3 regions of the Methylocystis sp. Uni0008 genome follow, and region 2 is predicted to be linked to each of the others. Evidence: predicted binding sites of a transcription regulator. Region 2 holds the regulator's gene; each other region holds the start of a gene.
What was found. Region 2 encodes LexA, which represses DNA repair genes until DNA is damaged. Its sites were predicted from a motif close to TGTTCNNNNTGTGTTCNG; they were not measured.

Region 1: the regulator LexA is predicted to act here: its motif matches at 5,008-5,025, upstream of AC0X69_RS10955 (PA0069 family radical SAM protein).
Region 3: the regulator LexA is predicted to act here: its motif matches at 3,790-3,807, upstream of AC0X69_RS16375 (YifB family Mg chelatase-like AAA ATPase).

Annotation. Positions count from the first base shown of each region.
Region 1 is NZ_CM166370.1:2,189,428-2,197,170, forward strand. Features, by position in the region: gene AC0X69_RS10935 (OFA family MFS transporter) at 1-295, shown strand, start outside; gene uppP (undecaprenyl-diphosphatase UppP) at 577-1,449, shown strand; gene AC0X69_RS10945 (site-specific DNA-methyltransferase) at 1,539-2,711, opposite strand; gene rnhB (ribonuclease HII) at 2,954-3,637, opposite strand; gene AC0X69_RS10955 (PA0069 family radical SAM protein) at 3,817-4,944, opposite strand; gene AC0X69_RS10960 (homospermidine synthase) at 5,112-6,545, opposite strand; gene AC0X69_RS10965 (CHAD domain-containing protein) at 6,696-7,673, shown strand.
Region 2 is NZ_CM166370.1:38,427-46,169, reverse strand. Features, by position in the region: gene AC0X69_RS00240 (hypothetical protein) at 1-284, shown strand, start outside; gene AC0X69_RS00235 (dodecin) at 319-546, opposite strand; gene AC0X69_RS00230 (YcjX family GTP-binding protein) at 626-2,134, opposite strand; gene AC0X69_RS00225 (citrate synthase) at 2,244-3,530, opposite strand; gene gltX (glutamate--tRNA ligase) at 3,827-5,251, opposite strand; gene lexA (transcriptional repressor LexA) at 5,486-6,196, shown strand; gene AC0X69_RS00210 (ComEC/Rec2 family competence protein) at 6,348-7,743, opposite strand, start outside.
Region 3 is NZ_CM166370.1:3,275,231-3,282,973, reverse strand. Features, by position in the region: gene AC0X69_RS16385 (CopD family protein) at 1-441, shown strand, start outside; gene AC0X69_RS16380 (ATP-binding protein) at 461-2,173, opposite strand; gene AC0X69_RS16375 (YifB family Mg chelatase-like AAA ATPase) at 2,183-3,721, opposite strand; gene AC0X69_RS16370 (GCG_CRPN prefix-to-repeats domain-containing protein) at 3,925-4,182, shown strand; gene AC0X69_RS16365 (hypothetical protein) at 4,246-4,794, opposite strand; gene AC0X69_RS16360 (YadA family autotransporter adhesin) at 4,822-7,266, opposite strand; gene AC0X69_RS16355 (class I SAM-dependent methyltransferase) at 7,727-7,743, shown strand, end outside.

The sequences.
Region 1 (7,743 bases), 1.9 Mb from region 2:
GCGGCCGTGCGCCGAGAAATATTACATGAGCGACGAAGAGGTGGCGGCGCAAAAACACGTCACCGTCGCCGAGGTCGTCAAGGAAGAGGACGAGGTCCACGCCGACTTCGAGGATTTTGTCGAAGAGGCGCGGGAGCCGAGCGCCGCGGATGAGGATCCGCCGGCCGCCGCACGCGCCGCGCGTCTCCCCAACGGCGGAGCGCTTCTGATGGGCCTCGCCTGGGCCGCCGTCGGCGCGCCGCTCGCCTGGGGCGTCTGGATCACGCTCCTGAAGACCGCCGCTCTGTTTCGCTGATCTCGTGAAGGCCCGCGAAATACCTCCCCCTTGCGGGGAGGTCGGCGGGCGCAGCCCGCCGGGTGGGGGTTCTCGTCGCGCGGCGGCGAGCGGTATCACCCCACCCGGCCCCGCTTCGCGGGGCCACCCTCCCCGTAAAGGGGAGGGATGCGCGAACCCCCAGCCTTCACCCGATTGCCTCGGCGGCTCGCCTTGATCGTGGCCTGCTTGTTTGTCAGAAGTCGGAGTCGCTCGGCGCCGTCGTGATTCGTCGCGGGGCCGCAACGAGACGAGGGGCCTCTATGGCGACCGCTTGCACGAATGGGCTCGACACGGGGTTCGTCGATCTCGGCTATATGAAAGTCGCCGTCCTTGGCGTGGTGCAGGGCATCACCGAGCTGCTGCCGATCTCCTCGACCGCGCATATGCGCATCGTGCCGGCGCTTCTGGGCTGGAAGGACCCCGGCTCCGCCTTCTCCGCCGCGATGCAGCTCGCCGCGCTCGCCGCCGTCGTCAGCTATTTCTGGAGCGACATCCGCGCGCTGGCCGAAGGCTCCGTTCGCGCGCTCGTGCGACGCGATTTCAACGACTGGACCTTTCGCTTCGTCGTCTGGATCGCGCTCGCGACAGTGCCGATCGGCCTCGCCGGCATGGCGCTGTCACATACGCTAAACACTTGCGGCTCGCCGCTGCGCACGCTGCCGGTGATCGGCATTTCCTCGATCGTGATGGCGGCGCTGCTCGCCATCGCCGAACTCTATTGCAACCACAAGCGCACGCTCGAACATGTCACCTTGAAGGATGCGATGATCGTCGGCTTCGCGCAGGTCGGCGCGTTGATTCCAGGCGTCTCGCGTTCGGGCTCCACTCTGACCGCGGCGCTTTTCCTCGACTTAAGGCGCGAGGAAGCCGCGCGCTTTTCCTTCCTGCTTGGCCTGCCGGCGATCGCTCTAGCCGGACTGAAGGAGCTGTGGGAGCTGCACAAGGCCCAGCTCGATTTCCACGGCTGGGCGGTGCTGACGCTGGGGCTCTTCGTCGCGTCGCTTTCCGCCTTCGTCGCAATCTGGGGCCTGCTGCGAATTCTCGAACGTTTTTCCGCCTGGCCCTTCGTCTTCTATCGCGGCTTCATCGGGATCGTGCTGCTCGTCGGCTTCTACGCAGGCTTTCTGGCATAAGGCCGTCATTGCGAGCGAAGCGAAGCAATCCAGAGTCGCGCCCAAAGCTCTGGATTGCTTCGTCGCTCCGCTCCTCGCAATGACGGATATTATTCCGCCGCGACCCGCAGACGCTCGCGCGCTTGCGCGCGCAGGTCGTCGATCGGCGCGAGCGCGCCCTTTTCTTCATAATGCCAGAAGGTCCAGCCGTTGCAGGCCGGGAGGCCCTGCGCCAGCGCGCCGGTCTTGTGGATCGAGCCGACAAATCCTGAGAGCGACAGCGCGCCGTCGGCGCGCACCAGCGCCACATGCCGTCTCTTGGCGTCGGTGAGCGCGGCGCCAGGCTGAATCAGTCCCGCTTCGACAAGACTCGCGAAGGCGATGCGCGGCTCGGCGCGTTTTGAGGGCGCGGTCGCGATCGCCTCATCCGGCAAGGGTTGGACCGCGGCGATCCGCGCATGAGCCGCCGCGCGATAATCGCCGTCGCGCTCGATGCCGAGCCAATCGCGCCCCAAGCGCTTGGCGACGGCGCCGGTCGTTCCCGAGCCGAAGAATGGATCGAGCACAAGATCGCCGGGTTTTGACGCGGCGAGAATGACGCGCGCGAGCAGCGCCTCCGGCTTTTGCGTCGGATGGGTCTTACGGCCTGCGCCATCCTTGAGGCGCTCGGTCCCTGCGCAGATCGGCAGCAGCCAGTCGGAGCGCACCTGGCAATCCTCGTTCGCGGCTTTCAGCGCCTCATAATTGAAAGTGTAGTTCTTCGCGCTCTGGTCGCGCGCCGCCCAGATCATCGTCTCATGGGCGTTGGTGAAGCGGCGGCCGCGAAAGTTCGGCATCGGATTGTTCTTGCGCCAGACGATGTCGTTCAGGATCCAGAAGCCGAGGTCCTGCATGATCGCGCCGACGCGGAAGATATTGTGATAGGAGCCGATGACGAAAATCGTCGCCGAAGGCTTCATCAGCCGACGCGCCTCTGCCAGCCAGTCGCGCGTGAAGGCGTCATAGGCGGCGAAATTCGCGAATTTGTCCCAGTCGTTATCGACAGCGTCGACGAGACTCTGGTCCGGACGATGCAGAGGATTGGCGAGCTGCAGATTGTAGGGCGGATCGGCGAAGACGAGATCGACGCTCTCGTCCGCCAATCGCTCCATCGATGCGACGCAGTCGCCGCTGAGGATTTCGTTGCGCGCCGTCGCGCGGAGCGGCCCATGTCTGGAGCGCCCGATACGCGTGACCTGATTTCGGGCTTTGAGGCGAGCCGCCCCGACGCGCGCGCTACGCATGAACTCAACACCACCAACGCTACTCAACAGGCGCGATAGTGACGTAGGGAGGTAAAAGCCGCGTTTAGAGCGAGAAAAGCAGCGCGTCTCTTTTTCGAACGGAAGTCTTAAGGAAATAAAAAGGTTAGCGAATAGTTGACGGCGTTGCTCCCGCGCGTTCGCGCCATATTGGTCGAGCAGCTTGCAGCCATTCTCGACGCTCGTTTCGAGCGCCGAAATCAACCGGACCGCCTTAATCCAAATTATGCGTCCTGGTCAGGCGTCTTCGCCGGCGACAGTGACGCGTCCAGCGCGCCAATCTGGAGCATTTCGGCTGGCCTCGAGCATGGCGCAAAGCTGACCCGGTGCGCCGGGCTCGCGCCATGCAGCGCCAGCGCTTCGAGGTGGCGCGGCGCGGCGTAGCCGACGTTGGTCTCGAAGCCATATTGCGGATAATGGGCGGCCAGACGCCGCATCATGGCGTCGCGCGCGACCTTGGCGACGATCGACGCTGCGGCGATGGAGAGCGCGGTGGCGTCGCCCTTGACGATCAAACGGCAGGGGCAACTGACCGGCGGCCTGTCGTTGCCGTCGACGAGAAGATAGGCGGGCGCGTGGGTAAGACCCGCCACGGCGCGCGCCATGGCCGCGAGCGACGCCTGCCGGATATTGATGCGGTCGATTTCGGCGGCTGTGACGAAAGCGACGCTGACCGCGAGCGCGCTGGCCATGATCCGCTCGAACGCCTCCTCGCGCTGCGCCTGGTTGAGCGCCTTCGAATCGTCGAGCCCGCGCGGCCGCCGGTCGGGGTCGAGAATCACCGCCGCGGCCGCGACCGGTCCGGCGAGCGGCCCGCGTCCCACTTCATCGACGCCGGCGATCGGCCAGACGCCCTGCCGGCGCAGCTGTCCCTCCAGCCGGAAAGTGGGCCCGCTGACCGTCACCAAACGCTCCCCCCGCCCGATCGCGCGCGATCCTGGCGCGTCATGGGGCGCAGGAGCCGCTCGCGAATAAAGCTCGGAGAGCCCGCCGCTGGCAAGCCGAAGGACGTCGCCTGCGGCGGCGTTCCAAAGAAAAATCAGCCGGGTCGGACGGTCGGGCGGGAGACGAGCGCCCAAAAATTTGGTCAGAACAGGCTGAGCTGTTGCGGCGCGCGGCGCGGCGGCTCGAAAAGATCCGTCCGCAGCTTCGCTTTCTGCGCGAAGCCGCGCCGGGCTGCGGCGAGTTCGAAGCGCCGGCCGATCATCCAGGCGTAGGGGCCTTCGCCTTTCATGCGGGTTCCGAAAGCGGAGTCATAAAGCTTGCCGTCGCGGGTCGAACGAACGAGCGCCAGGGCGCGGCGCGCCCTGTCAGGAAAATGCGCGAGGAGCCATTCGGTGAAGAGGTCGCGCAATTCGAGCGGCAGGCGCAGCAGCACATAGCCGGCCTCGCGCGCGCCCGCCGCATGCGCCCGCGTCAAAATCCGCTCGATCTCGTCATCATTGATGGCGGGAATGATCGGCGCCGTCATCACCGCGGTCGGCACTCCGGCGGCGCTAAGCCTTTCTAGCGCCTCGAGCCGCAGCTCAGGTGTGGCGGCGCGCGGCTCCATGAGGCGCGCAAGCTTGCGGTCGAGCGTCGTCACGGAGATCGCGACCTTCGCCAGGCCCTTGGCCGCCATGGGCGCGAGTAGATCGAGATCGCGCAATACGAGCGCCGACTTCGTCACGATGCCGACCGGATGATTGGCGCGCGCCAGCACTTCAAGGATCGAGCGCATCACGCGATGGCTCTTCTCCGCAGGCTGATAGGGGTCGGTGTTGGTGCCGATGGCGATCGTCTTCGGCGCATAGCCCGGGGCCGACAATTCGCGTTCGAGAAGCTGCGCGGCGCCCTCCTTGACGAAGATCTCGGTCTCGAAATCGAGGCCGGGCGAAAAGCCCATATAGGCGTGCGTCGGGCGCGCGAAACAATAGACGCAGCCATGCTCGCAGCCGCGATAGGGATTGATCGAACGATCGAAGGAAATGTCGGGCGAATCGTTCCTGGTGATGATCGTGCGCGGCTTCTCGACGTGGAAATTGGTCTTGAGCGCTTCGAGGCTCTCCAGCGACCCCCAGCCGTCGTCGGTTTCTTCGCGCGTCTCCTTCTCGAAGCGGCCGCTGCGCTTCGACAGAGTCCCGCGCCCGCGCCGGCGCTCCGCCTCGACGAAGGAAGCCGGGTCGCCCGGCGGCGCGCCCGTCGTCTCCCTTACCGATTGAACCGCACGCCCCATGTTCGCCAACCTTTGCCGCCGCCGTCGCGAGCGTCGCCGTCGCGCCATGGCGGAAACCTGGCTAAGAACATATAGAGAACATGCGCGCCATGCAAGTGCGGCTGCTGAACGGAAAAGGCGCGCCGGCTTTCGGCGGCGCGCCTCCCCTCAATCCATCTGTTGCGCGCTCAGCGCACCAGAAAATTCTTGAACTGCCAGGGGTCGTCCTGGTCGATGTCTTCCGGGAACAGCCCCGGACGACCGTCCAGCGGCGTCCACTCACTGTAATAGCCCTTCACCGGGCCGAGATAAGGCAGCTGCACGTCGAGGCAGCGCTTGTAGTCGACCTCGTCGGCCTCGACGATGCCGGCCTCCGGGTTTTCGAGCGCCCAGACCATGCCGGCGAGCGCGGCGGACGACACCTGAAGCCCCGTCGCGTTCTGATACGGCGCGAGGTCGCGAGTCTCCTCGATCGAAAGTTGCGATCCGAACCAATAGGCGTTCTTCGCGTGGCCGTAGAGCAGCACGCCGAGTTCGTCGATGCCGTCGACGATTTCATGCTCGTCGAGAATTTTCCAGCTCTCCTGCATCTTGCCGGCGGCGCCGAACAGTTCATGCAGCGACAGCACCGCGTCGTCGGCGGGATGATAGGCGTAGTGACAGGTTGGACGATAGATCGCCTGTCCCGAGCCGTCGCGCACCGTCAGGAAATCGGCGATCGATATCGACTCATTATGCGTGACGAGAAAGCCATATTGCGCGCCGGGCGTCGGGCACCATGAGCGCACGCGGGTGTTGGCGCCGGGCGAGAGCAGATAGATCGCCGCGCCGCAGCCCGTCGGATGCGTGCGGCCAATGTCGGGCAGGCCCTTCTCATGCGTCCCCCAGCCGAGTTCGGCGGGCTGCATGCCCTCGGAGACGAAGCCTTCGACCGACCAGGTGTTGACGAAGACGTTGCGCGGCTTCGGATCGCGCGCGCGCTGCGTGTCGCGTTCGGCGATATGGATGCCCTTGACGCCGAGCTTCTGCGCGAGCGCGCCCCATTCGGCGCGGGTGCTGGGCTCCTTGTCGAGCGCGCCCGTGTCTCGCGCGATATCGACGAGCGCCTGCTTGACGAACCAGGACACCATGCCGGGATTGGCGCCGACGCAGGAGACGGCGGTCGAGCCGCCCGGATTCTTGCGCCGCTCATCGAGCACCGTCTCGCGCAGAGCGTAATTGGTGCGCGCCTCATTGCCCATGCTCTTGTCGAAATAGAAGCCCGGCCAGGGCTCGATGACGGTGTCGACGTAAAGCGCCTTCAGCTCCCGCGCGAGCTTCATGATCGCGAGCGACGAAACGTCGACGGAGAGATTGACGACGAACGCCTGGCCATCGCCCTTGGTCAGCAGCGGCGTCAAAACCTCACGGTAGTTTTCGGGGGTGAGGCTTGTCTTTAAAAACGCGATGCCGCGCTCGTCGAGCAGACGGCGATGCGTATCGACCGGGTCGATGACGGTGAAGCGCGACTTGTCGAAATCGAAGTGGCGCTCGATCAGCGGCAAAATGCCTCGGCCGATGGAGCCGAAGCCGATCAGCACGATCGGACCAGTGATTTTGCCGTAGTTTGGCCAAGTCGACATAAGGCGCAGCTCCCGAGAAAGATGTTGCGCCGCGATAAAGCAAGCGCGGACGTATTAATCAAGAGCTTGAGGGACCGGAGGCGGCGCGCATAATGTTGCGCCGCGCGCGCCGAATCCTATGTGTGCGATAAACCTGCCGTAGAGCGTCTTATGGAGCGTTCGACCGAACCAGCGAATGCAAGCGCGCCCCATGGCGCGGGGGAGACCGATTCCGCCGACGCGCCGGCGGCGATCAAGGCGAAAGCGATCGAGCTTTCGCAGGATGATGCGCTCGAGGACGCCGCCGCGGCCATTTTCTCCGCCTCGCTCGAGCATTTTCTCGCCAATATCCCGCTTCTTCAAACATCGAGCGCGCCGGAAAGCGTGCATCAGATGCGGGTCGCCCTGCGCCGACTGCGGGCGGCGATCGGACTGTTGCAGCCCTCCCTCGCCGGGCCGGCGCTCGAGGACGCGCGCGAGCGCGCCAAAACCATCGCTTCCGTTCTCGGCGACGCGCGCGACTGGGACGTCTTTAGCGCGACGATCAAAGCCGGCCCGGGCGAGGCGCTCGGCGACGACCCGAGCTTTCATGCGCTGACCGATGCGATCAAATCGTTTCGGGAAAAGACCTACGGCGCCGCGCATGACAAGCTGTCGTCGAAAGAAACGTCGCAGTTCGTCGAAGACCTGCGCCTGACGATCGCGCGGCGAGATTGGGAGATCGCGCCGCAGATGCGCGAACCGGGCTCGGCCTGCGCTTTCGCCGCGCGCGCGCTCACCCGCCTGCGCAAGCGGCTCTTGAAGAAGAGCAAGAACTTCGCGCAGCTCTCGGCCGAAGACCGGCACCGGGTCCGCATCGCGCTGAAAAAGGCGCGCTATGGCGCGGAATTTTTCGAAAGCCTCTTTGACGATCGCAAGGCCGCGCGCGCCTATCTGCATGCGCTCGGCGACATGCAGGACCAGTTGGGCGTCTTCAACGATATGGAGGTGGCGAACGTGCTGCTCGACCGCGTCGACGCCGAACATCCTGACGCCGCCCGCGCCTCCGGATTTATCCGCGGCTGGTTCGCGCATGCGGCGCAGCAAGGCGTCGCGCATGCAAGAAAGAGCGAAAAACGGCTGAAGAAACTGGCGCCGTTTTGGACGTAGAGCGCGTCCGCAGACGCAGACATCTCAGGCATTCGTCTTCGGCCCTCGTCCTTCGAGACGCCCTCTTTGA
Region 2 (7,743 bases):
AGATCTGGGACTGTCTGCAAGACGCCAACCGCGTCTTGATGGAGCGCATGCAGCAGGAGGCGACGCTGACAACGGAACTCGCCTCCAAGCTCACCGCCTCGCGCTCCTTCTCCGAGACCGCGACGGCTCTGCAGGACTGGACCAGCAAACATATCGAAATGACCACCGAGGACACGCGGCGGCTGTTCTCGGACGCGCAGCAGATCTTCAACGCCGGGGCGCGCTTCTGGTCCGTCTCCGCGCAGCCGCCGAGCCCTGAAGCCGCCGGACGGTTCATGTCCTAGCGACGGCGGAGCGGAAGCCCTGGCGGCTTCCGCTTCACCTCATGCCTTCGTCGTCGCGATCAAGGGTGAAACCGACTTTCAGCATGACCTGATAATCGGCCACAACTCCCTTATCGACGCTGCCGCGAATCTGCACGACCTCGAACCAGCGCAGATGACGCAAGGTTTCGCCAGCGCGCTTGAGCGCGGCGCTCACCGCGCCCTCGACGCTGTCGGGAGAGGATCCAACGAGCTCGACGACCTTATAGACATGTCTTTCCATATGACGCTCCCTCAATTCGAGGCTCCAAACGGCTTGCCTGCGAATAGGTAGCGCGGACTTCGCCGCCGACAGCGCCGGGTCAGCTCAATCGGTCGCCAAAAAGAAACTCCATGGCGCGATCAAGTCGGATATGGGGGAGCGGCAGCGGCTTCCGGTCGGCGCCGAGCGTGGCGACCGGCGGCCGGAATTTGAGAAAACGAAAGTCGGCCTCTTCGTCGGAGACGGCCAGCGCCTCGCCGCGAAAAACGGCGCGCGGATCCTCAGGCAGTTCGCCGGGGAAAATCGCGCCTTCCGCCACGCCATCGAAGACTTCGTCGCCAATGCGTTCGCCCGCGACCGGCGTGCCGACGATGGCTGAGAGCTTTTCGCCCTCATGCCGCACCATCGCTTCGCGGGTGGCGCGCACGGCGGCGAGCGCGATCACGTCGATCGTCGCGCCGACCCCCTCCGCGCGCTCGATGGCGCGCGCCGTGAGGTGACGCAGGATCGCTTCCAGCCGGTCGTGGCTCGTGTGATGCAGATGGTCGGCCTTCGTGGCCGCGAAGAGGATGCGGTCGATCTTCGGTCGGAAGATCGTCGAAAACAGATTGGCGCGGCCGGTGCGGAACGCCATGAGCACGTCGGTCAGCGCCGTCTCGAGATCGCGCACCGCCTCTGGACCGGAATTCAGCGCTGCGAGCGTATCGACCAGCACGATCTGCCGATCGAGCCGCGCGAAATGATCGCGGAAGAACGGCCGCACGACCTGTGATTTATACGCCTCGTATCGGCGCTCCATTTCGCGCCCAAGGCTACGGTAGGGCAGCTCCTCGCCCTCGGAGACGGGCAGCGGCGCGAAGGTCAGCGCGGGCGATCCTTCGAGATCGCCGGGCATCAGAAAACGTCCGGGCGGCAGGCTCGAAAGCGCGAAACGCTCGGACCGCGCAAGACGCAGATATTGCGTGAAGGTCTGCGCCAGCGTCTGCGCGGTTTCCTCGTCGTAGCGCGCCTTGAAATCCGTCTTCGCGGTCAGGCCGCGCCACTCGCTGGCGATCATCGCGCGCGCGGAGACGCTTGCCGCCTCGAGCGTCTCGCGGGACCATTGCGCGTAGGATTTGCCGAGCAGCGGCAGATCCAGCAGCCACTCGCCGGGATAGTCGACGATGTCGATGTCGAGCCGAGTCGGACCTTGGCCGAAGCCTTTGCGGATGGACCAGCCTTTCGATCGATATTCGAGCGTCACCCGCAGTTCGGAGATGCGCCGCGTCGACTGTGGCCAGTGCCGGTCCAGACCCGTGAGCGCCGCGAGATGCTCCTCGTAAGCGAAACGCGGGACGCTGTAGTCGGGCTGCGGATCGAGATGCGCCGAAGCGATGCGCCCCTCCGTCAACGCGCGGAACACCGGAAGCTGGGTCTTGCCCTCTGCGCCCTTTTCCGCGCGCGCCGAGAGCGCCCGCGTCAGATGATGCACGAGCGCCGTGATGAAGACCGTCTTGCCGGCGCGCGACAGGCCGGTGACGCCCAGCCGCAGCCGCCCGCCCGCGAGATAATCAGAGACGCTCTCGGCGGCGATACGCGTTTCGAACAGAAGATCGGATAGTTGCGACAATGGCGCTCCAGGTCCGCCGACCTATAGCATCACGTCGCGTCTCTTCAAGAGTCGTCAAGACGCGCGACGCGCTGCGCTTTGCGAGGAAGTCGGCGATCGCGGCGCGGCGTCACCGCTTCGACATCGGCACGTAATCGCGCTGCTTCTCGCCCGTATAGAGCTGGCGCGGACGGCCGATGCGCGAACCCTGATCCTCGATCATCTCTTTCCACTGCGCGATCCAGCCGACCGTGCGCGCGACCGCGAACAGCACGGTGAACATCGCCGTCGGGAAATTCATCGCCTTGAGCGTGATGCCGGAATAGAAGTCGATGTTGGGATAGAGCTTCTTCTCGATGAAATATTCGTCGTGCAGCGCGATGCGCTCGAGCTCCAGCGCGACGTCGAGCAGATCATCCTTGACGCCGAGTTCGTTCAAGACTTCGCGCGTCGTGCGCTGCATGATCTTGGCGCGTGGATCATAGTTCTTATAGACGCGATGGCCGAAGCCCATCAGCCGGAACGGATCGTTCTTGTCCTTGGCGCGCGCGATGAACTGCGGGATGCGTTCCGGCGTGCCGATTTCGCCGAGCATCTTCAAGACCGCCTCATTGGCGCCGCCATGCGCCGGCCCCCACAGCGAGGCGATGCCGGCCGCGATGCAGGCGAAGGGATTCGCGCCTGACGATCCGGAGAGGCGAACGGTCGAGGTCGACGCGTTCTGCTCGTGATCGGCGTGCAGGATGAAGATGCGGTCGAGCGCACGGGACAGCACGGGGTTGACCTTGTATTCCTCGCAGGGGACCGCGAAGCACATGCGCAGAAAGTTCGACGTGTAGTCGAGATCGTTCTTCGGATAAACGAAGGGCTGGCCGATCGAATATTTGTAGGCCATCGCCGCGAGCGTCGGGATCTTCGCGATCATGCGCGTCGAGGCCACCATGCGCTGGGTGGGATCGGCGATGTTCGTCGAGTCGTGATAGAAGGCCGAAAGCGCGCCCACGGACGCGACCATCACCGCCATCGGATGCGCGTCGCGGCGGAAGCCCTGAAAGAAGCGCGCCATCTGTTCATGCACCATCGTGTGGCGCGTGATCCGGTAATCGAAATTCGCCTTCTCGGCGGCGGACGGCAATTCGCCGTATAGCAGCAGATAGCAGGTTTCGAGGAAGTCGCCGTGTTCGGCGAGCTGTTCGATCGGATAGCCGCGATAGAGCAGAACGCCCGCGTCGCCGTCGATGAATGTGATCTTCGATTCGCAAGACGCGGTGGACGTGAATCCCGGATCGAAGGTGAACATGTCGGTTTCGGCGTAGAGATTGCGGATATCCGCAACGGACGGCCCCAGAGTTCCGTCCTTGATCGGCAAATCGATCGATTTATCGCCGATGGTGAAGATACCGTTCTTCTCCGGCATGCCCGCTCCTCTTTACAAGCGCCCCCCGCCCGCGACGAGCCGGATCGCGGAGCGACGCGCGCGAACGCTATGCACGAATTGCGTCGCCTTCGCGATACGTCGCCGTCCTTCGCACGCCGATGCGCTGCAATCGGTTTCTTATGCGGCGCAAAAAGCTATATCAACGGCCAAGCCTGTCAAGCGCGCGCCAGCGTTTTGCGCGCGGAGCGCGCGAAGCGATGAGAGTCGGCGGCGCGAAAATCGGCGCGGCGCCGAAAATCGCGTCAGGAACTTCGACGCGCGCGCGAGGCGCAGGGCTATCCTGCGGCGGCCTGATCGGAAATGCGCGCAAGACTTTCCTCACGTCCGAGAATTTCCAGCACGTCGAAAATTCCGGGCGAAGTCGCGCGGCCCGTGAGCGCGGCGCGCAACGGCTGCGCGAGATCGCCGAGTTTGACGCCAAGCGCCGTGGCGAGATCGCGCACGACGGCCTCTGTCGTCGCGGCCGTCCAGTTCGGCAGAATCGCGAGCTTCTCGACGAGCGTCGCAAGCCGCGCGCGCGCCTCCGACGAAAGCAGCTGCGCGGCCTTGGCGTCGAGCGGCAGCGGACGATGCGCAAAGAGAAAACCGGCGCCGTCGACAAGTTCGTTCAAGGTTTTCGCGCGCGCCTTCAGCCCCGGCAACGCCGCGCGCAACTGCGCGCGCTTGCGGTCGTCGAGCGCATCTGCGATCGCCTGGCCGCCCTCGAGATAAGGAAGTGTCGCGATAAGCAAATCGAACAATTCGTCGTCGCTCGAGTCGCGCAGATAGTGACCGTTCATATTTTCGAGCTTGGCGAAATCGAACCGCGCCGGCGAACGATGCACCTGCGCGAGATCGAAGGAGTCGATCATCTCCTGCGGCGTGAAGAACTCCTTGTCGCCCTGCGACCATCCCAGTCGAACGAGGTAATTGCGCAGCGCCGCGGGCAGATAGCCCATCGCGCGATAGGCGTCGACGCCGAGCGCGCCGTGGCGCTTCGAAAGCTTGGCGCCGTCCGGTCCGTGGATCAGCGGAATATGGGCGAAAGCCGGCGCGGCCCAGCCCAGCGCCTCATAGATATGTGTCTGTCGCGCGGCGTTGGTCAGATGATCGTCGCCGCGGATGATCTGCGTGACGCCCATGTCGTGGTCATCCACGACGACGGCGAGCATATAGGTGGGCGCCCCGTCCGAGCGCAGCAAAATAAAGTCGTCGAGATCCTTGTTCTGGAAGACGACGCGTCCCTGCACGGCGTCCTCGACGATCGTCTCGCCGTCCTGAGGCGCCTTGATACGCACGACATAGGGAACGCCGGCGGGCGCCTCCGAGGGGTCGCGATCCCGCCAGCGGCCGTCGTAGCGCCAGGGACGCTTTTCGGCCCTCGCCTTCTCGCGCATCTCCTCCAGCTCCTGCGCCGTGGCGTAGCAGCGATAGGCCTTGCCCTGCGCCAGCAGCTCTTCGGCGACCTCGGCATGGCGCGCCGCGCGCGTGGACTGGTAGACGATGTCCCCATCCCATTCGAGCCCAAGCCATTTGAGCCCGTCGATGATCGCGTCGATAGCCTCTTTCGTGGAGCGCTCGCGGTCCGTGTCTTCGATTCGCAGCATCATCCGGCCGCCGCGCCTTTTGGCGTAGAGCCAATTGAAGAGCGCCGTGCGCGCCCCGCCGATATGCAGAAAGCCGGTGGGCGACGGAGCGAAGCGGGTGACGACCTGTGACATGAGCGCCGGGAATTCCTCGTTTTGTGAGCTGGATCTGGCTGGATGGCCCGTCTAACACGCGCGACGCGACGCGAACATAGTTCGCCGCCTTGATCGCTTAACCAAAGCGTGAACATATCGCTTGCGGAACGCAGTGCGAACGTATATCGTTCTGTTCATGATTTGTTTAGGTTATCGAGCCAAAAGCTGCGGCTCAGCCAAGATCAACGATTCGGCTTGCGGGGCGGTGCGGCGATGCTGACCAAGAAACAAAACGATCTTTTGCGTTTCATCCATGAACGTTTGAAGGAATCGGGCGTGCCGCCCTCCTTCGACGAGATGAAGGACGCGCTCGACCTGCGGTCGAAGTCCGGCATTCATCGGCTCATTCTTGCGCTCGAGGAACGCGGCTTCATCCGCCGCCTGCCCAATCGCGCGCGCGCGCTCGAAGTTCTGCGCCTGCCGGAATCCGCGACGCCGCGGGCCGCCGGCGCGCGCGGGGGCAAGTTCTCGCCGTCGGTCATCGAAGGAAATCTCGGCCGCATCCGGCCGCTAAGCGAGCGTTTCGACGACGCAATCGATCAGCAGGTCGCGATTCCGGTGATGGGACGCATCGCCGCCGGCACGCCGATCTCCGCCATCCAGAATCGCAGCCACACGATCAGCCTGCCGCCCGATCTGCTCACGAGCGGCGAGCACTTCGCGCTCGAAGTGCGCGGCGATTCGATGATCGAGGCGGGGATCCTCGACGGCGATACTGTCGTCATCCGCAAGCAGGACAACGCCGACACCGGCGATATCGTCGTGGCGCTGATCGACGATGAGGAAGCCACGCTGAAGCGCCTGCGTAAGCGCGGCGCGTCTATCGCCCTGGAGGCGGCGAACCCCGCTTACGAAACCCGGATCTTCGGCCCCGATCGCGTGCGCATTCAGGGCAAGCTCATCAGCCTATTGCGGAAATATTAGCGGTACGCATCCGCGCGATGAATGTCATCCTCGACGCGCGCAGAGCGCGATCGGGAATCCAGGACAGCTTCATCATTCATGACATCGCTCTGGATTCCCGGTCAGGCCTTCGGCCTGCCGGGAATGACACCAAGAATGGCGGCGTTGCTCTTCATTCGAGCGGCTCCATCGCGCGCGCGTCTTCCTCATTGCGCTCTTCGTCGCTGAGCGGCGCCGCAAATCCCGGCTTGCGGCGCTCGCGCGGCGCAGGCGACCATGGCCGATCCTCGTCGACGGCGCGCGCGCTCGTCCATTCGACCGCGTCACCGACGAACCGCAACGCCACCGCGCCGGTTTCGCTCAACCTGCGGCGATCGATCACGATCGGCGCCGCGCAGCCAAGCGGCGCGTAAAGCGGCGTGATGACGACGGCGGCGCGCGCGCAATCCTCGAGGAACGCGCTGCGCCCGGCGACAAGCGCCACAAAGCGGCCGTCGATCGCCTTCGCCACGCAGCCGCTGTCGTCGCAAGCGACGCCGCTCTTCGCGTCTGAAGCTGACCGCGCGTCGCCGTCCGCCCTCAGCCATTGTTCGGCGGCGAAAATGCTGGCTCTCTGACCCATAACGGCGAGCTGGCCGGACGGCAGGCGCAGCGCCGCCGATTCGCCCGTCGCCGGCACGGCAAGATCAAAGGGCGCGCCGTTCCTTGCCCCCATCAATCCGATAAGGGCGAGAGGGATCGCCAGGGCGCGCCACGCCCAGGTCCGCCACAACACGAGCGAGAGCACCGCGAGAGAAAGGAAGAGGATCGCCCAGGGCGCGAAGGCTTTGACCGGCAGGCTCGCGCCGGGCGCGCTGGCGATGAGCCCCGCGAGATAGGTCACGAGATCGATGCCCATCTTGAGATAGCGCCAGATGAAACCGTCGAGGCCGAACGGGTGAAGCGCGGCGCCGACCAGCGCGCAGGGAACGGCAAAGAATTCGATGATCGCGAGCGTCAGCGGATTGCCGATCAGCACATAGGGGCTGAGCTCATGAAAATCATTCGCCATGAATGACGCCGTCGCCGAGGTCGCGCAGAGCGTCGCGAAGATCGCGGCGCCCGGTCCGTGCAATAGACGTTCGAGGGCGCTTTCGCGCAGCGCGCCCCACCATCCTTGCGGCGCGCGGTCGTCGATGCGGCGCTTCGCGAGATATTCGCCCCGCCATTCGTAGACTGCGATCAACGCCGCTACGGCGGCGAAGGAGAGCTGAAAGCTTGCGCCGAGCAGCGCCTCCGGCTCGAAGGCGATGATGACGAGCGCGGCAAGCGCGAGATTGCGCATCGATAGCGACGGGCGGTCGAACAGAACCGCCGCCAGCATGATCAGAGTCATGACGAGCGCGCGCTCGGTGCCGACGCGCGAGCCCGTGCCGATGTCGTAGAGAATGGCGCCGACCATGGCGAGCGCCGCGGCCCACTTCTTGATCGGATAATTGAGCGCCAGGGTTTGCGAGGTTGCCAGGAGATGGCGAAAGCCGACGAAGAATATGCCCGCGACGAGCGTCATCTGAACGCCGGAAATGGTG
Region 3 (7,743 bases), 790 kb from region 2:
TTGCTTCTGGGCGGCGTTTTGTTGGTGCGCGCCGACGAAACCGCCTGGCCGCTCGGGCCGCTGGGCTTCTTTGAGAGCCTGCGCAATCCCCAGATCGCTCAGCACAAACTCATCGTCGCGCTCATTGCGCTTTTTGCGATTTTCGAATGGCGCGTCAGGCGCAAACTATTCAAGTCTAACAGGCCGGCCTACGTCTTCCCGCTGACGGTCGGCGCCGCGTCAGCTTTTCTGCTGACGCATTACGGGCACACGGAAGGCGCGGACGAGGTTCTGATCGCGATCAGCCATACGCCTGTCGCGCTGCTGGGAATTGTCGCGGCGAGCGCACGCTGGCTGGAAATCCGCTCACCGGACGCCCCGGAAGGCCGAGCAGGGGCGCTCGTCTGGCCCGTCGCATTCATGCTCGCGGGCGTATTGCTGTTGCTTTACCGAGAAGCGTAAGCGCTCGGAGCGATGGCTGTCAGGAGCCTGCGCTTCGCCGCGGCGCCAGCCTGAGCTCCTCGATTGTCGCCGCCAGCGAAGCGAACTCCACCGGCTTGGTGAGAAAGGCGTCGACGCCTGCGGCGCGGGCGGCGCGTTCGTCTTCCTCGCGCGCGCTGGCGGTCAGCACCAGAATGGGCGTGCGCGGCGCGCCGGCGCGCGCCTCGGCCTCGCGTATCCGGAGGCTCGCCTCGCGGCCGTCGAAATCCGGCAGGAAGAGATCCATGACGATGACGTCATAGGGCGCGCCCGCCCCCTCGATCGCTTCACGGGCCCGCGCGAGCGCAAGCGCGCCGCTTTCCGCACGCGTCACCCGGGCGCCGAGCTTCGCCAGATGACGCGTGAGAATGAGCGCATTGATGTCGTTGTCTTCGGCGATGAGAGCGTTCACCCCCGCGAGCGCCTGCGCGGGCGCGCTCGCCTCCGGCGCCGGAGCCGTCGCGCTCACTTGCGACAGTCGGGCGATCAGCGAGGCGATCCGCACCGGCTTCACCAGCCAGCCGTCGAAGTCGCACAACGCATCTTCGCCGAAGGCGCGCCGTTCCAACGGCGAGAAGAGGAGGAACAGCCTACGCGCCTGCGCCGCGCGCGCGGCGCTCGCCAGCTGCGCGGTCATTTGCGGGCCCAGCGCACAGTCGACGATGACGGCGTCATAGGGGTCGTCACGGCGGCTGTGCAACGCGGATGCGGCGTCTTCAGCCTTGACGATTTCCGCTTCCGCGCCGGCGAAGCGCAAGCTCTCGGCGAGATAGGGCGCCTCGAAAACGCTCTGCGCGATGATGAGCGCCTTGACGCCGCGAAGAGGCGCCGGAACGTCCGCTTCGCTGAACCGCGGCGCCGGGAGCGTGAACGCGAAAACGGCGCCCTTGTCAGATGAGCCGACGAGCGCGAGGGCGCCGCCCATCCTGGCGACGAGTCGACGGGAGATGGCGAGGCCGAGGCCAGTGCCCGCCTGGGGATGGTTTTCGGAAGGATCAGCCTGTTCGAATTCCTCGAAGATCGCTTCGCGCGCCGCCTCTGGCACGCCCGGCCCGGTGTCGCGCACCTCGAAGCGCAGCCGCGCGCCGTCGCGCGCGACGCGCACGCCGACGCCGCCCCGTTCAGTGAATTTCACGGCGTTGCCGATGAGGTTGACGAGCACCTGCCGAAGCCGCGCCGGATCGCTGACGATCTCGCGCGGCGTGTCTGGCGAAATGACGCTGGCGAGCTCCAGCCCTTTCGCCATGGCGCGCGGCGCCAGCAGCTCGACGACGCTTTCAACGAAAGGCGCCAGCGCAAAGCTCTCATGGCGCAGCTCGAATTTGCCGGCTTCGATCTTCGAGAAATCGAGAATGTCGTCGATGAGCTGCGACAGCGAGCGGCTCGAGTCGCCGATCGCTTCGACATAGCTTGCCTGCTCGGCGGTGAGCTTGGTCATCGCGAGAAGCTGCGCCAATCCCATGACTCCGTTGAGCGGCGTGCGGAATTCGTGGCTGACGGCGGCGAGAAAGCGCGACTTGGCGAGACTGGCGGCTTCGGCCCTGTCGCGCGCGGCTGCGGCGGCCCGCAGCTCCCAGATTTCGTCACGCAGCGATTCGAGTTCGGCTTCGGTTTGTTCGCGGCTCCGCGGACGCGACGCAACAAAAATGGACGCCGCCAGAAGCAGGATGACGAGCTGGGCCGCGACCAAAATCACAATATGGTCTAAGGACATGCGCCATCATCAGGCCGCGAGGCGCCCCAGCGCAAGTCCCGCACGATAGGAAAGCGCTTCCGCAAGATGCGGGCGGCCGACCGACTCGGCGCCATCAAGGTCGGCGATGGTGCGCGCGAGCTTCAAGACCCGGTGAAACCCGCGCGCGGTGAGGCTGAAGCGCTCGGACGCGTCGCGAATCAGCGCCGTGCCGGCGGCGTCGAGACTCGCCGCGCGCTCGATCACCGCAGCCGGCGCGGCGGCGTTGGCGGCGACGCCCGGCAGGGACAGCGCGTCGTAACGCGCCCGCTGGATCTCGCGGGCGCGCGCGACCCGAGCCGCGACCTGGCGCGAACCCTCGCTCGGGGGCGGCAGCACGAGATCTGCGGCGCTCACCGCCGGCACTTCGATCTGCACGTCGAACCGGTCGAGCAGCGGCCCGGACAGCCGCGCCTGATATTGCGCGACGCAGCGCTCGTTGCGCTGGCGCTTGCAGGCGTAGCCCGGATCCATCGCATGGCCGCAACGGCAGGGATTCATCGCGGCGACGAGTTGGAAGCGCGCCGGATAGACGGCGCGGTGATTGGCGCGCGACACCGCCACCTCGCCGGTCTCGAGCGGCTGGCGCAGGCTGTCGAGAACCTGCGGCTGAAATTCCGGCAATTCTTCGAGAAAAAGCACCCCGTGATGCGCGAGCGAAATCTCGCCCGGCTTTGCATGGGCGCCGCCGCCGACCAGCGCCGGCATCGAGGCGGAATGGTGAGGGGCGCGAAACGGCCGCCGGTCCGTGAGCTCGCCTCCGGCGATCTGCCCCGCCACCGAATGGACCATCGAGACTTCGAGCAGCTCCCGCGGCGTCAGCGGCGGCAGAATCGACGGCAGCCGCGCGGCGAGCATCGATTTCCCCGCGCCCGGAGGGCCGCTCATGAGAAGATTGTGGCCGCCGGCGGCGGCGATTTCGAGCGCGCGCTTGGCGCTCTCCTGTCCCTTGATGTCCGAGAGGTCGGGTTGGTCTGCGGCGAGTCTGCGCACCGCCGGCTGCGGCCGGGCGAGGACCTGCGCGCCCTTGACGTGGTTGACGAGCTGTATCAGCGAGCGCGGCGCGATCACCTCCATATCGCTCGACGCCCAGGCCGCTTCGGGGCCGCACTCGCTCGGACAGATCAGCCCCATCCCCCGCGCATTGGCCGCCACCGCCGCAGGCAGAACCCCTGCCGTCGGCGTCAGCGTTCCGTCGAGCGCGAGCTCGCCCAGCACGACGAAGCCTTCGAGCGCATCGGAGGGGATCGCGCCGATCGCCGCCATCACGCCGAGCGCGATCGGCACGTCATAGTGGCTCCCCTCCTTCGGCATGTCGGCGGGGGCGAGATTGACGGTGATTCGTTTCGCCGGCAGCGCCAGACCGGAGCCGATCAAGGCGGCGCGCACCCGCTCGCGCGATTCGGCGACGGCCTTGTCGGCGAGACCAACGACGTTGAACACGACCGCGCCGCTCGAAATCTGCACCTGAACGTCGACGGGGCGCGCCTCGACGCCTTCGAATGCGACGGTCGACACCCTCACCGCCATAGCGCGCTCCCCAGAAATTTTTTTAGGCAATTGCGCTTGCGAGCTTAGCTGGCGCAGGGCCGGCGCGCAAGAACAATATGTGAACAAAGGATGCCGCGGGCTAACCTAAATGCGAGATTGCAATTGCCACGTTCTGGTTTGCGCGCAGATATTCTGCGGGCGCGGCGGGCAACGCGCCGCGTCCGGTTTGAAGGAGAGTGGAGATGAAATTGAGAACGGGTGTCGCGCTGATATTTGCGGCCGCTTTGGCTGCGCCGGCGCATGCGGCCATGCCGGTCGCGCCCAGCGAGCCGGCGGACGCGCCGATCGTGCAGGTTTACGGCGGCTGCGGCCCCTACGGACATCGCGGTCCCTACGGCGGCTGTCGCTGGGGAGGACAATGGGGCGGCTACCGCTTCGGACGCCCCTGCCCGCCCGGCTTCCATCTCGGCCCCTACGGGCGCCGCTGCTGGCCCAACTAGGCCAAAGAAAAGCCGGGGCGGCGAACCGTCCCGGCGCCTTGGCGGCTCCCCTCCCAAGCGCCGTCAAGGCTTTGGCGCGGAACCACGGATTCCCGTCGGGCCTTTTGGCTTTTCCTGGGCGCTTTGCGCGGGCGCTTCGGGAGGCGCCGTGGGCGAGGAAGAGCCCAGCGAAACCGAGAGGCCGAACAGCTTCCACTGGCCCTGGACAGGCGCATAGAGCAGTTCGAAGCGGATCTGCGTCGGGACGGAAGGGAAGAATCCCGCCATATGCATCATTCCATTTTCGATTTGCGGCAGCAGGCTGAGCTGCGGCTCCAGCACGGCGACCCCCGACAGATCGAGATTGTCTCTGCGTTGCGACGCAAAGACCTCTGCAAGCCGAGCAGCAGTATTTGACTGAAAGCCCGGCGCCCCGAGATCACGCAGCACCGTATAGTTGCCGGTCTTGTTCGCCTGATCGAGCGCGAGCAGAGTCGAGCGGATCAGGATCAGCACGCCGTTCTTGTCGATGTCCGCGGGCTTGGGCGCCGCTGACTTCGACTGTCCTGGCTTAGGCGTCTGCGCCGAAGCCATCGTCGGAAAAAAACTCGCGGCCACAAGGGCCGCGAGCATTATCTGTCTGATCTTCACGATCATGGATCACCAGGCAAAGGTCACGCCCGCACGACCGGCGACGCCGCCGTATTTGAGACCCGCGCCGATGCCGGCGTTGACCACCGCCCAGTCGGTCAGGCGCAGTTGCGCCTGAGCGGCAAGACCGTATTGGCCGCGGAAGGTGCCGAAGTTGCCGGTGACCGCGAACCACTTGTTGTCGGGCAGGTAGCTGGCGCCCCCGAGCGCGACGGCGACCGCCGTGCCCTCATAGCCGCGCTTCACCGATCTGCCGAGGTCAAACACGCTCTGCGAGAGACCCAGGACGCCAGCCTGCAGACCCGCGATATCCTGCGGACCGAAGTTGGAGGTTGCCAGATGACCCTGCGCATCCGTCGTCGTGAACAACGTCGGACCGACCTGCGAGGCGAGGCTCGCCGCAGAGGTGATGCCCTGCGCCTGGTAGGTGCTGGCCGCCGTGCCGAGCTGGATCTGGTTGACGGCGTTAGTCACCGCACCAGCGCCGAGCGCCGTCGAATTGGCGAAGCCAGCCGTGGCGCCCGTGCCGACCGCCGTCGAGTTAAAGCCCGTCGCCGAAGCTCCTTGACCATAGGCAGCCGAGTTAACGCCGGTCGCGGTCGTGAAGTCGCCGACGGCCGTGCCGTTGTTCGACGCGTTCGAATTAAGTCCGATTGCGATCGAGTCGGTGGCCTTCGCGTTGGTGCCGACGGCAATCGCGTTGGGGCCAACGGCGCCGGCCTGAGCGTTATTGCCGATGGCGACAGCGTTCGCGCCCAGAGCTCTTGAGCCGGTGCCCTGCGCGATGGCGTTCACGGCAGTCGCCTTCGCATCGTCGCCGATGCCGATCGAGCCATTCTGGGTTGCCCGGGCCTGGTTGCCTAGTGAAACCGCGCCCTGGCCCGTGGATTGGCTGAGATTGCCGATCGAGACCGCGCCAAGACCGGTCGTGCTGAGCGGATTGCCGATCGCTACCGCGCCCTGGCCGGTAACATTGAAAGCGTTACCGATGCCGACCGCGCCGAGGCCATTGCTCGTCACATTGGAGCCGATCGCAGCGGAGCCCACTCCTGTCGAGGAGTTGTTATTGCCTTGGGCAACCGAGCCCGTGCTGTTGGCGGTGTTGCCGGAGCCGGAAGCCACCGAGCCGTTTGCAAGAGCGTTATTGTTCAGGCCAGTCGCAACCGCCCCGTTCCCCGTCGCAGTGTTATTCTTGCCGACGGCGACGGCGCCGTCGCCGGTCGCAACGTTCGGGTCGCCAATGGCGACCGCGCCCGCGCCCGTCGCCTTTTGCTGAAGACCGATAGCCACAGCGCCCGCGCCATCGGCTGCGCTGCCATTGCCGCCCGCGAAAGAGCCGGCGCCATTGGTCGACGTCAGTTGGCCGAGCGAAACCTGGCCGTCGCCGGCCCCGAAGCTCAGAGGATTGCCGATTCCGACGGACCCTGTTCCATTGACCGTGAAGTTGGAGCCGATGCCAACTGACGCGGCTCCGTTCGTGGTCACACCGGCGCCCCCTGCGAAGGAGTTCGCTCCGTTCGCGGTCACGTTATTGCCGATCGCCGTCGAATTGGCTACGGCGGCGTTGCTGTTGGATCCAAACGCGGTCGCGTTGGTCCCCGCCGCCTTGGCATTCTTGCCGATGGCAGCAGCGCCCGCGCCGTTAGCGTTCGAATTCGTTCCGACGGCGATTGCATCTGTTCCAGTCGACGTGGATTTAGAACCGACCGCGACGGAAGTCGTGCCGTTCGCGACGCCGCCAACCGCGGCGAAGGACCCGTCGCCGATCGCCTTGGTCAGGTTGCCGGCGATGCCAGAACCGAGCGCCGCAGAGCCTTGGCCCTGAGCGAGGGTTGAATTGCCGACGGCGGTGGAGTTCGCGCCGGTCGCAGTAGCCGGGTCGCTGATGCCGCCGCCGATGGCAGTCGCGAAGTCGGCGGTGGCGAGCGCGGCGGATCCGACCGCGGTGCTGGCAGTCGCGGTCGCCTCAGCGTCAACGCCAAACGCTGACGCTCTCAGCCCGGATGCAGTGGCGCCAGAAGCACCGTTTAGTCCGCCGTCAGCGCCGACCGCGGTGGCGAATTTAGCGTTCGCGAAGGCATCACTGCCGATAGCCGTCGATCCCCCACCTACGGCCTTGGTGCCGGTGCCGTTGCCGTCGATGTCGCTGCCGACCGCCACGTTCCCGTTCGAACCGTCAGTTCCAGCAATCGTGTTCTTTCCGACAGCCGTATTTTGCTTAGCTCCGGTGGTGGCGTTATTGCCGCACGCCGTATTAGTGGCGCTCGCGCCAACATCGTTCCCGAATGGGGCCGAAAAAATGCCGGCGACGGTTGTTCCGCATTCAGTGGCGCTCGCCGACGTCGGGACGAAGGCCGCGCCCATCGCCACGGCGGCGGAGCCGCCCATCAGCGCGCGGCGAAGTGCGATGGAACCATTTTTGGGCTTGATGAGTTTATGAGACAGTTTGGTCATAGGTCAGTTCCCATTCCTTGGACTGCGAAGAGCACCGAACCGCGAGTTTTTGCGGAGCCGCGGGAGAAGTGGTCCCGATGAATAAAAATTAGATGGAGATGCACAGTCAACGATGAACACCCCGATTGGCGCGCGCTTTGGCCACATTTCCGACAGCTGTGATAAAAAGGAGACAGTGGCGGAAACGCACGCAAAACCGCAATGAGCGCGCCATCTAATCGCAAATGATTGAAGTGAACGGCGGAACCGCTTTCGCCTAAAGTTTGGCGCCGTAGAACGACTTACCTTCCCTATCCACGGCGCGCGCGTCTTCTTCGAATATCGTTAACAGGCGCCCTCTCGAGTTCGAACATCGTTAACAACCGATTCTCAACGGCGCGGCGGAGGCGATTCTCGCGAGATTGCAAATTGGCCGGGCCAAGTGGAGAATGAACCTCCTTCAGGCTCCGGAAACTTGCTAATGACCAGTCACTTCGG